Linked DNA regions of Nisaea sediminum. The protein of the gene in region 1 interacts with the protein of each later gene in a pairwise test. Links are inferred from orthologs where the notes say so. Each region holds a gene or a part of one and is shown in the gene's direction. Other genes may lie near its edges.

The links.
Region 2: the proteins of IG122_RS09395 (region 1) and IG122_RS14485 interact in binary tests that used the Escherichia coli proteins (3 or more experiments, as listed by UniProt). The link is inferred for Nisaea sediminum from one-to-one orthologs.

The regions. Positions count from the first base shown.
Region 1 is NZ_JACZCQ010000004.1:65,120-69,910, forward strand. What follows is about bases 1-2,999. They hold IG122_RS09395 (peptidoglycan D,D-transpeptidase FtsI family protein), read left to right. Parts: upstream 1-631; coding sequence 632-2,368; downstream 2,369-2,999. Other genes in these bases: rsmH (16S rRNA (cytosine(1402)-N(4))-methyltransferase RsmH), read left to right, coding at 1-264; ftsL (cell division protein FtsL), read left to right, coding at 264-635; IG122_RS09400 (UDP-N-acetylmuramoyl-L-alanyl-D-glutamate--2,6-diaminopimelate ligase), read left to right, coding at 2,355-2,999. In the rest of the region: more of IG122_RS09400, read left to right, coding at 3,000-3,848; IG122_RS09405 (UDP-N-acetylmuramoyl-tripeptide--D-alanyl-D-alanine ligase), read left to right, coding at 3,845-4,791. UniProt on the Escherichia coli protein: Essential cell division protein that catalyzes cross-linking of the peptidoglycan cell wall at the division septum. Required for localization of FtsN.
Region 2 is NZ_JACZCQ010000006.1:517,555-524,376, reverse strand. The notes cover bases 2,769-5,631. They hold IG122_RS14485 (transglycosylase domain-containing protein), read left to right. Parts: upstream 2,769-3,224; coding sequence 3,225-5,039; downstream 5,040-5,631. Other genes in these bases: IG122_RS14480 (endonuclease/exonuclease/phosphatase family protein), read right to left, coding at 5,050-5,631. Outside these bases: IG122_RS14505 (hypothetical protein), read left to right, coding at 1-215; IG122_RS14500 (ArsR/SmtB family transcription factor), read left to right, coding at 370-753; IG122_RS14495 (rhodanese-like domain-containing protein), read left to right, coding at 782-1,324; IG122_RS14490 (tetratricopeptide repeat protein), read right to left, coding at 1,338-2,720; more of IG122_RS14480, read right to left, coding at 5,632-5,973; IG122_RS14475 (M48 family metallopeptidase), read right to left, coding at 6,071-6,793. UniProt on the Escherichia coli protein: Cell wall formation. Synthesis of cross-linked peptidoglycan from the lipid intermediates.

The DNA.
Region 1 (4,791 bases):
CTCGCCGTGGTTTCCTTCCACAGCCTGGAAGACCGCCGGGTGAAGACCTTCATCCGCACCCGTGCCGGCAAGACCGCGCGGCCGTCCCGTCACGTGCCGGAAACCGGCGAGACCGGCCCCGCGCCGAGCTTCATCGAGATCACGCGCAAGCCGATCGGTCCGGGCGCGGAAGAGGAAAAGCGCAATCCGCGGGCCCGGTCCGCACGGCTGCGCGTCGCCGAGCGCACCGATGCGCCGGCCTGGGACGACAGGGAGGCCGCGTGATGGTGCGCCGCTCCACCGCCCTCTGGCTGATGCTCGCGACCTGCGCCGGGATCACGCTCTTCCTCGTCAAACACGAGGTGCAGGAGCGCGAGGACCGGCTGAACGCCCTGCACAGCGAAATTCTCGACAACCAGGAAGCGATCCAGGTGCTGAAGGCCGAATGGAGCTACCTGAACCGCCCCGAGCGGCTGGAGCGCCTGATCCGCGAATTCAGCGAAGAACGCCCGGCGGACCGCCTGCAGCGCGCCACACTCGACATGCTGCCGCAGCCGCTCAACAGCGACGGGGAGGCGCCGCTGACGGAAGCCGCCCATATCGGCGGCATCGTCCTGCCGATGGCGCGCCCGGTGACCGTGGGAGCACCCCAATGACCCATACCCGGATCGATATCAACGACATCCCGAAACCGGACAAGACAGTGCGGATCGAAGGTACCGGACGGCAGGCGCTGGAGCAGGGCCGCACCCGGCTGCTGATCGCCGGCTCAGTCTTCGCCCTCGCCTTCTCCGTGATCGCGGCGCGGGTGGTGGACGTTTCCGTCTTCGACCGCGGCGCGGAGCCGAACCTGGCGCAGGAAAGCAGCAATCTCGCGCACAAGACCGGCCGCGCCGACATTGTCGACCGCAACGGCATGCTGCTGGCGACCACGCTGTCGGTGCCCTCGCTCTATGCCGATCCGAAGAGCGTCATGGACCCGGTGGAAGCGGCCGACAAGCTGCTGACGGTGCTGCCGGAGCTGGACCGCGCCGAGCTGGTCGAGACCCTTTCTTCCGACAAGCGATTCATCTGGATCAAGCGCAACCTGACGCCGCGCCAGCAATATGCGGTGAACAAGCTCGGCGTGCCAGGGCTCTATTTCCAGAGTGAATCCAAACGAGTCTACCCGCAGGGCCGACTCACCGCCCATATCGTCGGCCGCGCCGGGTTCGACGATGTCGGGCTCTCCGGCATCGAGAAAAATTTCGACTCGCTGCTGCGCGACGGCACCGAACCGCTCGCCCTTTCGGTCGACCTCCGGGTGCAGCACATCCTGCGCGAGGAACTGCAGACCCAGATCGATGCCTTCGACGGCATCGGTGCGGCCGGCATCGTGCTCGACACCCGGACCTCCGAGATCGTCGCCATGGTCTCGCTGCCGGACTTCGATCCGAACCGCCGCGACCAGGTCTCAGACGACGCCCTCTTCAACCGCGCCACCCTCGGCGTCTACGAGATGGGCTCGACCTTCAAGATCTTTAACACCGCCATGGCGCTCGATTACGGCACCACGACGCTGGCCAACGGCTACGATGCCAGCAAGCCGATCCGGGTCGCCCGCTTCACCATCAATGACGATCACGCCAAGAACCGCTGGCTCTCGGTACCGGAAATCTTCATGTACTCGTCGAATATCGGCTCCGTGAAGATGGCGCTGGATGTCGGCGGCGAGCGCCAGAAGGCCTTCATGGAACGCCTCGGCTTCCTCGAGAACGCCTCGATCGAACTGCCCGAGCGCGGGCGCCCCCTGGCGCCCAATCCCTGGCGCCCGATCAACACCATGACGATCTCCTTCGGGCACGGCATCGCGGTCAGCCCCGTCCATCTCGCCAACGGCGTTGCCAGCATCGTCAACGGCGGCATCTTCCGCCCGGCCACACTGCTGCGCCACCAGAGCGGCGAACTGCTGATCGGCGAGCGGATCATCAAGGAACAGACCTCGCTCGCGATGCGGCGCCTGTTGCGTCTCGTGGTCGAGAAAGGCACCGGCCGGAATGCCAGCGCCGAGGGCTATCTCGTCGGCGGCAAGACCGGCACGGCGGAAAAGCCCGGCGGCCGGGGCGGATACCGCCAGAAGGCCCTGCTCTCCTCCTTCGTCGGCGTCTTCCCGGTAACCGATCCTCGCTATGTCGTGCTGGCGATGGTGGACGAGCCGAAAGGCAACAAGAGCTCGTTCGGATATGCCACCGGCGGCTGGGTCGCGGCGCCGGCGGTGAAGCGGATCATCGAGCGTGCCGCACCACTGCTGAATGTGGCGCCGGTCGACGAGGATGCGCCCGAAATCCGCCGCGCTCTCATGGTCAATATCCCCGAACCCAAAGGGAAAAAAGCACTTGCGTCTTTCTGAGCTGATAAACGGCGACCTGGTCCGCCGCGATCCCCGCACCGCCTCGCTGGCGGCGTCGGGCGCGCTTGAGCGCGATATCGCGGGCCTGACCGCCGACAGCCGGGACGTGAAACCGGGCTATCTCTTCGCTGCGCTCTCCGGCAGCCATCTCGACGGCCGCAAGTTCATCACCGATGCGGTGCGCCGCGGCGCGGTCGCCGTGCTGACGGAGAACGGCACCGATCCGGTCGAGACCGACATCGCACTGATCGCGGACGACAATCCGCGCCGCCGCCTCGCCCTGATGGCCGCCCGCTTCTACGGGCGTCAGCCGCAAACGGTGGCCGCCGTCACCGGCACCAGCGGCAAGACCTCCACGGTCGAATTCGTGCGCCGCATCTGGGCCGCGCTCGGCAAAAAGAGCGCCAGCCTCGGGACCCTCGGGATCACCACCGACGCAGGTTCGGAAGGGCCCGGCCTGACGACGCCGGATCCGGTCGCGCTCCATGCCGCGCTCACCGGCCTCGCGGACCGCGGGATCGATCATCTCGCCATGGAGGCCTCCAGCCACGGACTCGACCAGTTCCGGCTCGACGGCGTGAAAGTCGGGGTCGCCGCGTTCCTCAATCTCAGCCACGAGCATCTCGACTATCACCGCACCATGGCCGACTACTTGAAGGCCAAGGCCGGACTGTTCGAGCGCGTGCTGCAAACCGACGGCACCGCGATCCTCTCGGCGGACGCCCCGCAATCGGCGGAACTGGCCGAGATCGCGGCCGAGCGCGGCATCCGCGTGCTCACCTTCGGCCGGAAATGCGGTGCCGATTTCCGCATGACCGACTGGGAACCGACGGCCACAGGCCAGCGCTTCTCCGTCACCCTTGCCGGCCGCACCCATCTGGTCGAGCTGCCGTTGATCGGCGCCTTCCAGGCGATGAACATCCTCGCCGCGACCGCCATCACCGTCGCCTCCGGCGCGGATCTGGAACGGGTCATTGCCGTGCTCGCAACCCTCGAAGGCGTGCGCGGACGCATGGAACTGGCGGCGCAGCATCCGAACGGCGCCCCGATCTTCGTCGACTACGCCCACAAGGCCGAGGCGCTGGAGACCGTGTTGAAGGCGATCCGCCCGCATGTCGCCGGCGCGCTGCATGTCGTGTTCGGCTGCGGCGGCGATCGCGACCGGGGCAAGCGCCCGATCATGGGGCGGACCGCCATCGAGCTCGCCGACCATGTCTATGTGACGGACGACAATCCGCGCACCGAGGACCCGGCCGCGATCCGCGCCGAAATCATGGCCGCCTGCCCCGGCGCCGCCGAAATCGGCGACCGGGCGAAGGCGATCGAGACGGCGATCCGGGCGCTCGGCCCCGAGGATGCGCTGATCGTCGCCGGAAAAGGACACGAAACCTATCAGATCGTCGGGACCGAGATCCGGGACTTCGACGACAGAGACGCCGCGCGCGCTGTCGTTTCAGCGCTTCTGGGGGACGTCCGATGACCGAAATGCTCTGGACATCGGATGAGCTGGAACAGGCGACGCGCGGCACCCTGCACGGCCCCGCCTTCGAGATCGCGGATCTGGTCATCGACAGCCGCAAAGTGACGCCCGGCTGCCTGTTCGTCGCCCTCCCCGGCGAGCGGGTGGACGGTCACGACTATGTCGGATCCGCGCTCGAGGCCGGGGCCGCCGCCGCGCTGGTCAGCCGCATTCCGGCCGGGCTCGGTGCCGACGCGCCGCTGCTTGAGGTCAAGGACGTCCTCGGCGGCCTCCGCGACATCGCCGCCGCGGCGCGGAAACGTTGCAAGGCGACGGTACTCGCCGTCACCGGCAGCGTCGGCAAGACCGGCACGAAAGATTCGCTGGCGGCCGCCCTCGCCGCCTTCGGCAGCGTCCATTCGAGCGCCGGCAACCTGAACAACCATATCGGCGCCCCGCTCAGCCTGGCGCGGCTGCCGAAAGATACCGAATACGCGGTGTTCGAGCTCGGGATGAACCATCTCGGGGAGATTTCCGAACTCACACGACTGGTCCGCCCGCACCTGACGATCATCACCAATGTCGAGGAAACCCATATCGGGCATTTCCGCGATGTCGAGCAGATCGCCGAAGCCAAGTCCGAGATCTTCGAAGGCCTCGAGAAGGACCGGGGCCTGGCCGTCCTGAATCGCGACAACGCGCATTTCTACTTCTGCGCCGAGCGCGCGGAAGCGGTTGGCGCGAAGATCGTCAGTTTCGGGCGCAGCGAGGACGCGGATGTCCGTCTGATCGGTGCCGAATGCGGCCCGGACGGCTCGAACATCGTGGTGCGGGTCGAGGGCCGGCAGCTGGTCTACCGGATCGACGGCATCGGCCTGCACTGGGCCTTCAATTCCGTCGGCGTGCTCGCCTGCATGCACGCGCTCGGTCTCGACCTGCAGACGGCGGCGCGGGCGATCCGAGA
Region 2 (6,822 bases), on another replicon or contig:
GCTTCGACGAGGACGGAAATCTGAAGCCGGATGCGGCCCAAGTGACCGCGGCTCCCGCATACAGCTCCGTACCGCGCCCGACGGCGGTCGCGTCCGGCAGGCCGCCGGTCGAAGCGGGAAGCAGGGACGCCCTGCAGAACCTGATGAACGCTTTCCTCAATGGCGATATCGATCAGGCGGAGTACGAACGGCGCCGGACCGCGCTTGGCTCCTGACCGGCCCGCCGGAACATCGAACTCTCTCTGCTTCGGCCGGTTTGCGCCACCGGCGATCACCAAGCCGTGCATGCCGGAAATCCTTCGACAGGCGCCTTCGTCAGATTGTCAGTTCCTCCCCTTCCAAGGATGGGGTTGAAATCGCGGTCCCTGAATAATATATAAGCAATCACTTATATATGATCTGACACGCGAGGATAGGGCGATGCCCGCGCTTCCAATCGAGGCAATGGACCGGAAAGCAGCCGAAGTGGCTGACTTTCTGATGGCGGCCGCCAACCGGAACCGGCTGATGGTGCTCTGCCATCTTGCCGAGGCTGGGGAGCTGACGGTGACGGAACTGGCCGGTCTTGTCCGGCTGTCCCAGCCGGCGCTCTCCCAGCATCTGGCTCGCATGACCGAGGAAAAGCTCATCACCGTCAGGGCAGACGGACGGCGGCGGTACTACGCATTGAGCGAAGGACCCGTCAGCGACCTGCTCGAGGTGCTGCAGAGGCATTTCTGCCCGCCGGACGGCGCGCGCGCCGCGGCCGAATGACATTCACGATCCAACGAAAGACAGAGACATGCAAAGCAACCACCCGCAGCTGAAAGGCATCGACACCCAGAGCGCCGCGCCCGAAATCGAGGCCGGCAACGCGGTTCTGATCGACATCCGCGAAAAGGACGAGCGCGCCCGGGAATGGATTCCGGGTTCGGTTTCGCTCCCGCTCTCCGAATGGCGGAATGCCGATCTTTCGGCCTACAAGGGCAAACGTGTCATCGTCCATTGCCGTTCCGGCAACCGCACCATGGTCAATGCGGCGCTCTTCACGGGCGCCGGGTTCGGCGAGGCGGCCTTTCTGGAAGGCGGCATCGAGGGCTGGAAGGATGCGGGCATGCCGGTGTCGAAGAACCCCAAGGCGCCGCTGGAGATCATGCGCCAGGTGCAGATCATTGCCGGCGGCATCGCGCTCGCGGGCGGTCTCGCCGGCTACCTGGCCGACCCGGTCTATGCGCTGATCGCCGCTTTCGTCGGCGCCGGTCTGCTGGTCGCGGGCACCACGGGCTGGTGCGGCATGGCGCGTTTCCTCGCCCTGATGCCCTGGAACCGCCAGCCCTCAAGCTGACGGCGGTCTTTTCCTAGCCGTGCAGCGCGACGGCGCGGGCTTCGGCCTCCGCCGCGCGGCGATGGTCGCCGAGCCCGCGATGGGCCCGCGCGGCAAAGCGCCAGTTCTGCGGGCTGGTCGGCTTCAGCGCGGTGCGTTCCGAGGCCAGCGCGAGCGCAAGTTCGTGCCGCCCGTCGCGGAGCGCGGCTTCCAGCAGCGTGAGGCCGATTACGTCGCGCTGGGCATGGCTGCCGCCGAGATAGCGGGTGCGGTAGCGGATCGGCAGCAGGGTCTCGACCGCCGCACCGTATTCTTCCTGCGCGAAGGCCTTAAGCGCCCGGCAGAACGGCTCGCCGACTGTCCGGGTCATCGCCGAATTCGCATCGTTCGCGGCTGTGGTATAGCGCTCGTGCGCGTGCAGCACCCGGTCGGCGACCTCCCAGCGCCCGTCGGCGACGAAGGTCATCATCGCATGCACGTCGTTGAAGGCGTAGAGCGTGTCCGTCGCACTCGGCTCCCACTTGTCGGCAAGCGTCTTCCAGCGCTCGCCGACATCGACTCCGAGCAGATTGAGGCGCCAGAGCAGGGCCGCGGCGTCGAGTTCCTCGTACCGGTCGCCGCTCTGGTCGGTGCTGCGCAGGCAGGTGTCGTAGACGTCCAGCACGCGGTCATACTGGCCGAGATCGAGATGGTAGAGCGACAGGTGCCACCAGAGATGGTTGGCGAAATTGCCGTAGGCCCAGTCCCCCTCGCGCGAACGCATCCAGTTGATCCCGCCGGACTGCCGCCCCTGACTCTCCATCACATGGGCGACCGCATGGACGGCATAGGCGTCGGCCGGATTGAGGGCGACGGCGCGGCGGCCGCATTCCTCGGCCATGGCGAAATCCCGGTTCTCCTCCAGACCGAAGGCGTAGAGACCCAGCACATAGCCGTAGCCGGGCACGCTCTCGTCCCAGGCATGGAGGATGCGGGCGACCCGGTCGCGCTGGTTCGTGGTGTCGCCGAGCAGCACGTCGGAGAGGTGGGCGAGCTGCAGGGCGAGGAGGTCGCGCGGGTAATGCACCAGCACCTCGTCCCAGAGATCGACGGCGCGGTGGAAATCACCGTCGGCCCAGGCCCGGATCGCCCGGATATGCAGGCGCTCACGTTCGTTTGCGCGCATCGCCAGAGCTTCCGCCTTTTCGAGGGCATCCACCATGTCCCGGTAGATCCGCGTCTCCATGGCCTGGGTCAGCAGGGCGGCCTTGAAGATGTGGCCCATGACGAAGTCGGGCGCGCCGTCCAGCACCTCCTCAATCTCGCCGAGCGGATCTCCGGAATAGGTCAGGAACAATTCGTGTGCCTTTTCCAGTCCGGCGACGAGGTCGGCATCGGCGGTGGAGACAGCGAGATCGCGGCTGTCATGGATGGTCATGGCGGGTCTCCCGGCGGGATCGCGTTGCGGCTTTCAGCATAGCTAAGCGCGAAACCGATCACACACAATGCGAGAGCGCGTGATCGGTTCTTGAAGACGCGCCAGCCAGTCCTGACTTCCATATTTCTATGCTAAAAATGTAGCGTATTTAATTGGTTATTTGATTAAAAGAGATTTAACATGAGCTAGCGTCTTTAAGTATCTAGATTTCTGGCAAAATAGTGCAATTTCAATCACTTTTAATATAATTTTTAAAGTTAAAGCAATATATTAAGAAAATGGAATTTTATTGCCAATATCAATTGGTTGCTGATTAAATCTAAACCTCAACATGAGCTACGGAAACCGATGGCACGGACTCCGACACGAAAACCCGCGACAGCCGGGCGGACCACGCGTTCCGGAAAAGTCAAATCCGCCTCGTCGCGGGATGGCGGCAGTGCGTCCACGTCGACCGCGAAGCCTCGCGGCCGTGCCGCGCCCCGCCGCCGCAAGTCTGCGGTCGTGCGCAAACGGACCGGTTTCGTCGCCGCGATCCTGAAATACGGTTTCGTCGCTGCAATCTGGATCGGCGTCGCCATCGGCGGGGTGCTCGCCTATCACGCCTACCAGCTTCCCGACATCACCGATCTCGACCGGTACGAGCGCGCCGGCGCGACCCGACTGCTCGACCGTGATGGCGCGATGTTCGTTTCCTATGGGGCGCTGCACGGACGGCCGGTCGCGGCGGACAAGCTGCCGGAAAGTCTGGTCCAGGCACTGGTCGCGACCGAGGACCGGCGCTTCTTCTCTCATTTCGGAATCGATCCGATCTCGATCGCGCGCGCCGCCATGATCAACCTGCAGGCCGGCCGGACCGTGCAGGGCGGCAGCACATTGACCCAGCAGCTCGCCAAGAACGTCTTCCTCAGTGCCGAGCGCTCCTATTCCCGGAAGATCCAGGAGCTGTTGCTCTCCTTCTGGCTGGAGCACCGTTTCTCGAAACAGGAGATCCTCGCGATCTATCTGAACCGGGTCTATTTCGGTGCCGGCGCCTACGGGGTCGATGCCGCGGCGCGGAAGTATTTCGGCCGTCCGGTGGAAGATCTCACCCCCTATCAGTCGGCGATGCTGATCGGCCTGCTGAAAGCGCCGTCGCGCTACAATCCGGCGGTGGACCGGGAGCTTTCCGAAGGCCGCACCAAACAGGTTCTGCTCAATATGGCGGATGCGGGCTACCTGACCGAGGCCGAGGCGCTCCGGATCGCCTCGAAGCCCGCGGCGATCCGTGGGGCGGCCGGGGTCAGCCGCAATCACCGTTACTTCGCCGACTGGGCGCGGGAGCGGGCGAGCGGCTATGCCGGGCCCGGCGGCGGTGACCGCACAATCCGCACCACCCTCGACCTGCGCCTGCAGCGCCTCGCCGAGCGGGCCGTCGCCGAGGGCATGAAGCGCGGTGCCAAGAAAGGTGTGCGCCAAGTCGCCATGGTGGTGATGTCGCCGGACGGTGCGGTCCGGGCGATGATCGGCGGCCGGGATTACGGCGCCTCCCAGTTCAACCGGGCGACCCAGGCGCTGCGCCAGCCGGGTTCCGCCTTCAAACCCTTCGTCTTTCTCGCCGCGCTCGAGGCGGGATATCAGCCGGAGACGCCGCTGTCCGACGCGGCGCTCACCATCGACGGCTGGCAACCGCGCAATTTCGATGGCCGTTACCGGGGCGAGGTCACGCTGGAGGATGCGCTCGCCGACTCGCTCAATGCGGCGACGGTCAGTCTTTCGGAAGCCATCGGCCGGCGCCGGGCGCTTTCCGTCGCACGCCGCCTCGGGCTGACCGCGACCCTGCCGGACCGGCCGAGCCTCGCGCTCGGGTCGGGCGAGGTGACGCTGCTGGAGATGACCGCGGCCTATGCCGCCTTCGCCAATCACGGCCGCTTCGTGACGCCCTATGCGATCGAGGCCATCGGCACCTCGGCGGATGGAACGATTTACGCGCGCCGGGAAACCGCCGCGCCGGAAGTGGTCGATGCCCGCGCGGTCTCCGATCTCAACCGCATGCTGCAGAGCGTGGTCGAACGCGGTACCGGCAAGCGTGCCCGGATCGACCGTCCCGCGGCCGGCAAGACCGGCACCTCGCAGGGCTTCCGGGATGCCTGGTTCATCGGCTATACGGCCGATCTCGTCGCCGGGATCTGGGTCGGCCGCGACGACGCCTCGCCGATGGACGGGGTGACGGGCGGCAGCCTGCCGGCGGAAATCTGGGCCGCCTTCATGTCGGAGGCCGTGAAAGGCCCGCCACGCCCGCTCGCGGGGCTCGCCGAAGGCAAGGCGAACAGGCTCTGAGCCCTTTTTCCTAGAAGCGCGGTATCTCGATATCGACGATCAGCGGGAGGTGGTCGGAGCTGGCTCTGGGACCGAGGACCGTATTCGTCACATTGAGCGTCGGCGTCACCAGCACATGGTCGATCGGCAGTGCCATCACCGAACCGAGCCAATTGTCTCCCCAGGTATAGGAGCGGCGCAGTCCTGGAACGACCTTTGTGCCCGAATTCCGTGCGACCGTCTGCACGGCGTGGCTCCAGGGCGCGGCATTGAAATCGCCGGTGAGGACAAGCGGCGTGCCGAGCTGAGACCAAGCGGCTGACAATCCCGATATCTGTGCCGCCTGCGGCGAGGGGAACGGCCACCTCAGATGAAGGGAGGCAACCGTCACTTCTTGCCCGTCGCGTTCCACCGTGGCCCATGCGAGGCGATGATCATTCTGGCAGCCGGTCGCGGCGAACGGTGTCCGGGAGAGAACCGCGATGGCGGAAGAGCTGCGATAACGGCAGATCAGTTGGTGAGGGTAATCCTTCTTCAGCCGCCGGATGACCTTCGGCGGCTCCAGCGAGAGTTCCTGCAGGGCAATGACGTCGGGGTCGGCATCTGCAATGAACGCCGCGACCCGGTCCGCGTCCGCATAGATGTGATGCAGATTCAGCGAAACGATTCGCAGGCCCGACCCTTCCTCGCGGGCATCCGCTGCGGAGGCCCCCCCTCCGAACAATTGTCCGAGCAGGCCGACGCTCACCACGACGGTCGCCGCGAGGGCGAGGCCGTTGACCCAGGCACCGGTGATGAAAAGCAGCGGAATGAAGGGCAGGGCCAGCACCACAAGATGCAGGCGGAAATGCGAGAAGCTGTCGGCCAGCGGATGAAACGCGCCGAGCATCCCGGCGATCAGGGCGGCGGCGATGCCCCAGGAACTATAGATCGCGAACCGCTTCAGAGAATCCATATGGGAAGAACCCGGCGCTTGGAGAAAGAGACGAAAGACAGTGCGGACCTTCGCCTCGAAATTTGACCGGAAAATGAACGCTTTAAGGCGGGCTTAATCAGCCGTAGCGATGCAGCGCCGCGCCGTGCCGTTTCAGCCAGGCGCGGGAGGTGTCCATGTCCTCGACCAGCCGCTCGACCAGGGCCCAGAAGCGGTGCGAATGGTTCATCTCGATCAGGTGTGCCGCCTCGTGGGCGCAGACATAGTCGAGCACATGCTCGGGCGCGAGGATCAGGCGCCAGGAGAAGGAGAGCGCGCCTTTCGAGGAACAGCTGCCCCAGCGGCTCCGCGTGTCGCGGATCGAGATCCGCGCGGGGCGCCGCCCGAGCTGTTCCGCATAGAACCGCGCCCGCTCCGAAATCTCGCGCCGGGCTTCGCGCTTCAGCCAGTCGGTGAGGCGCCGGGGCAGGTGGTCGGCGCCGCCCGAGATTTCCAGCCGGGCGGGCTCGGTCTCCCCAGCCTCGACGCGCCGGACCGTGCCGCGGCGCTCAGGGGTGTGGCGGATCAGATGGTCGGTGCCGAGCAGGGGGATGGTGACGCCGTCGGCGAAGGGCACGGAGTCCGGCAGCCGCTTCAGCCGCTCCTCGAGCCAGACCACGTTGCGGGCGACGAAGCTTTCCGCCTGGGTGGGCGCGACGCCGCGGGGAAGCACGAGTTCCGGCATACCGCGCGCCGGATCGACCTTGAGCGACAGCCGCCGGGCGCGGGCCGAGATCCTGACCGGGACCTCGATCTCGGCGCCGTCGCGTCCTCTCACGATCAGGGAGCTGGCGTCTTTCATGGTGCGGCATCACCAGTTGTTGGGGATTG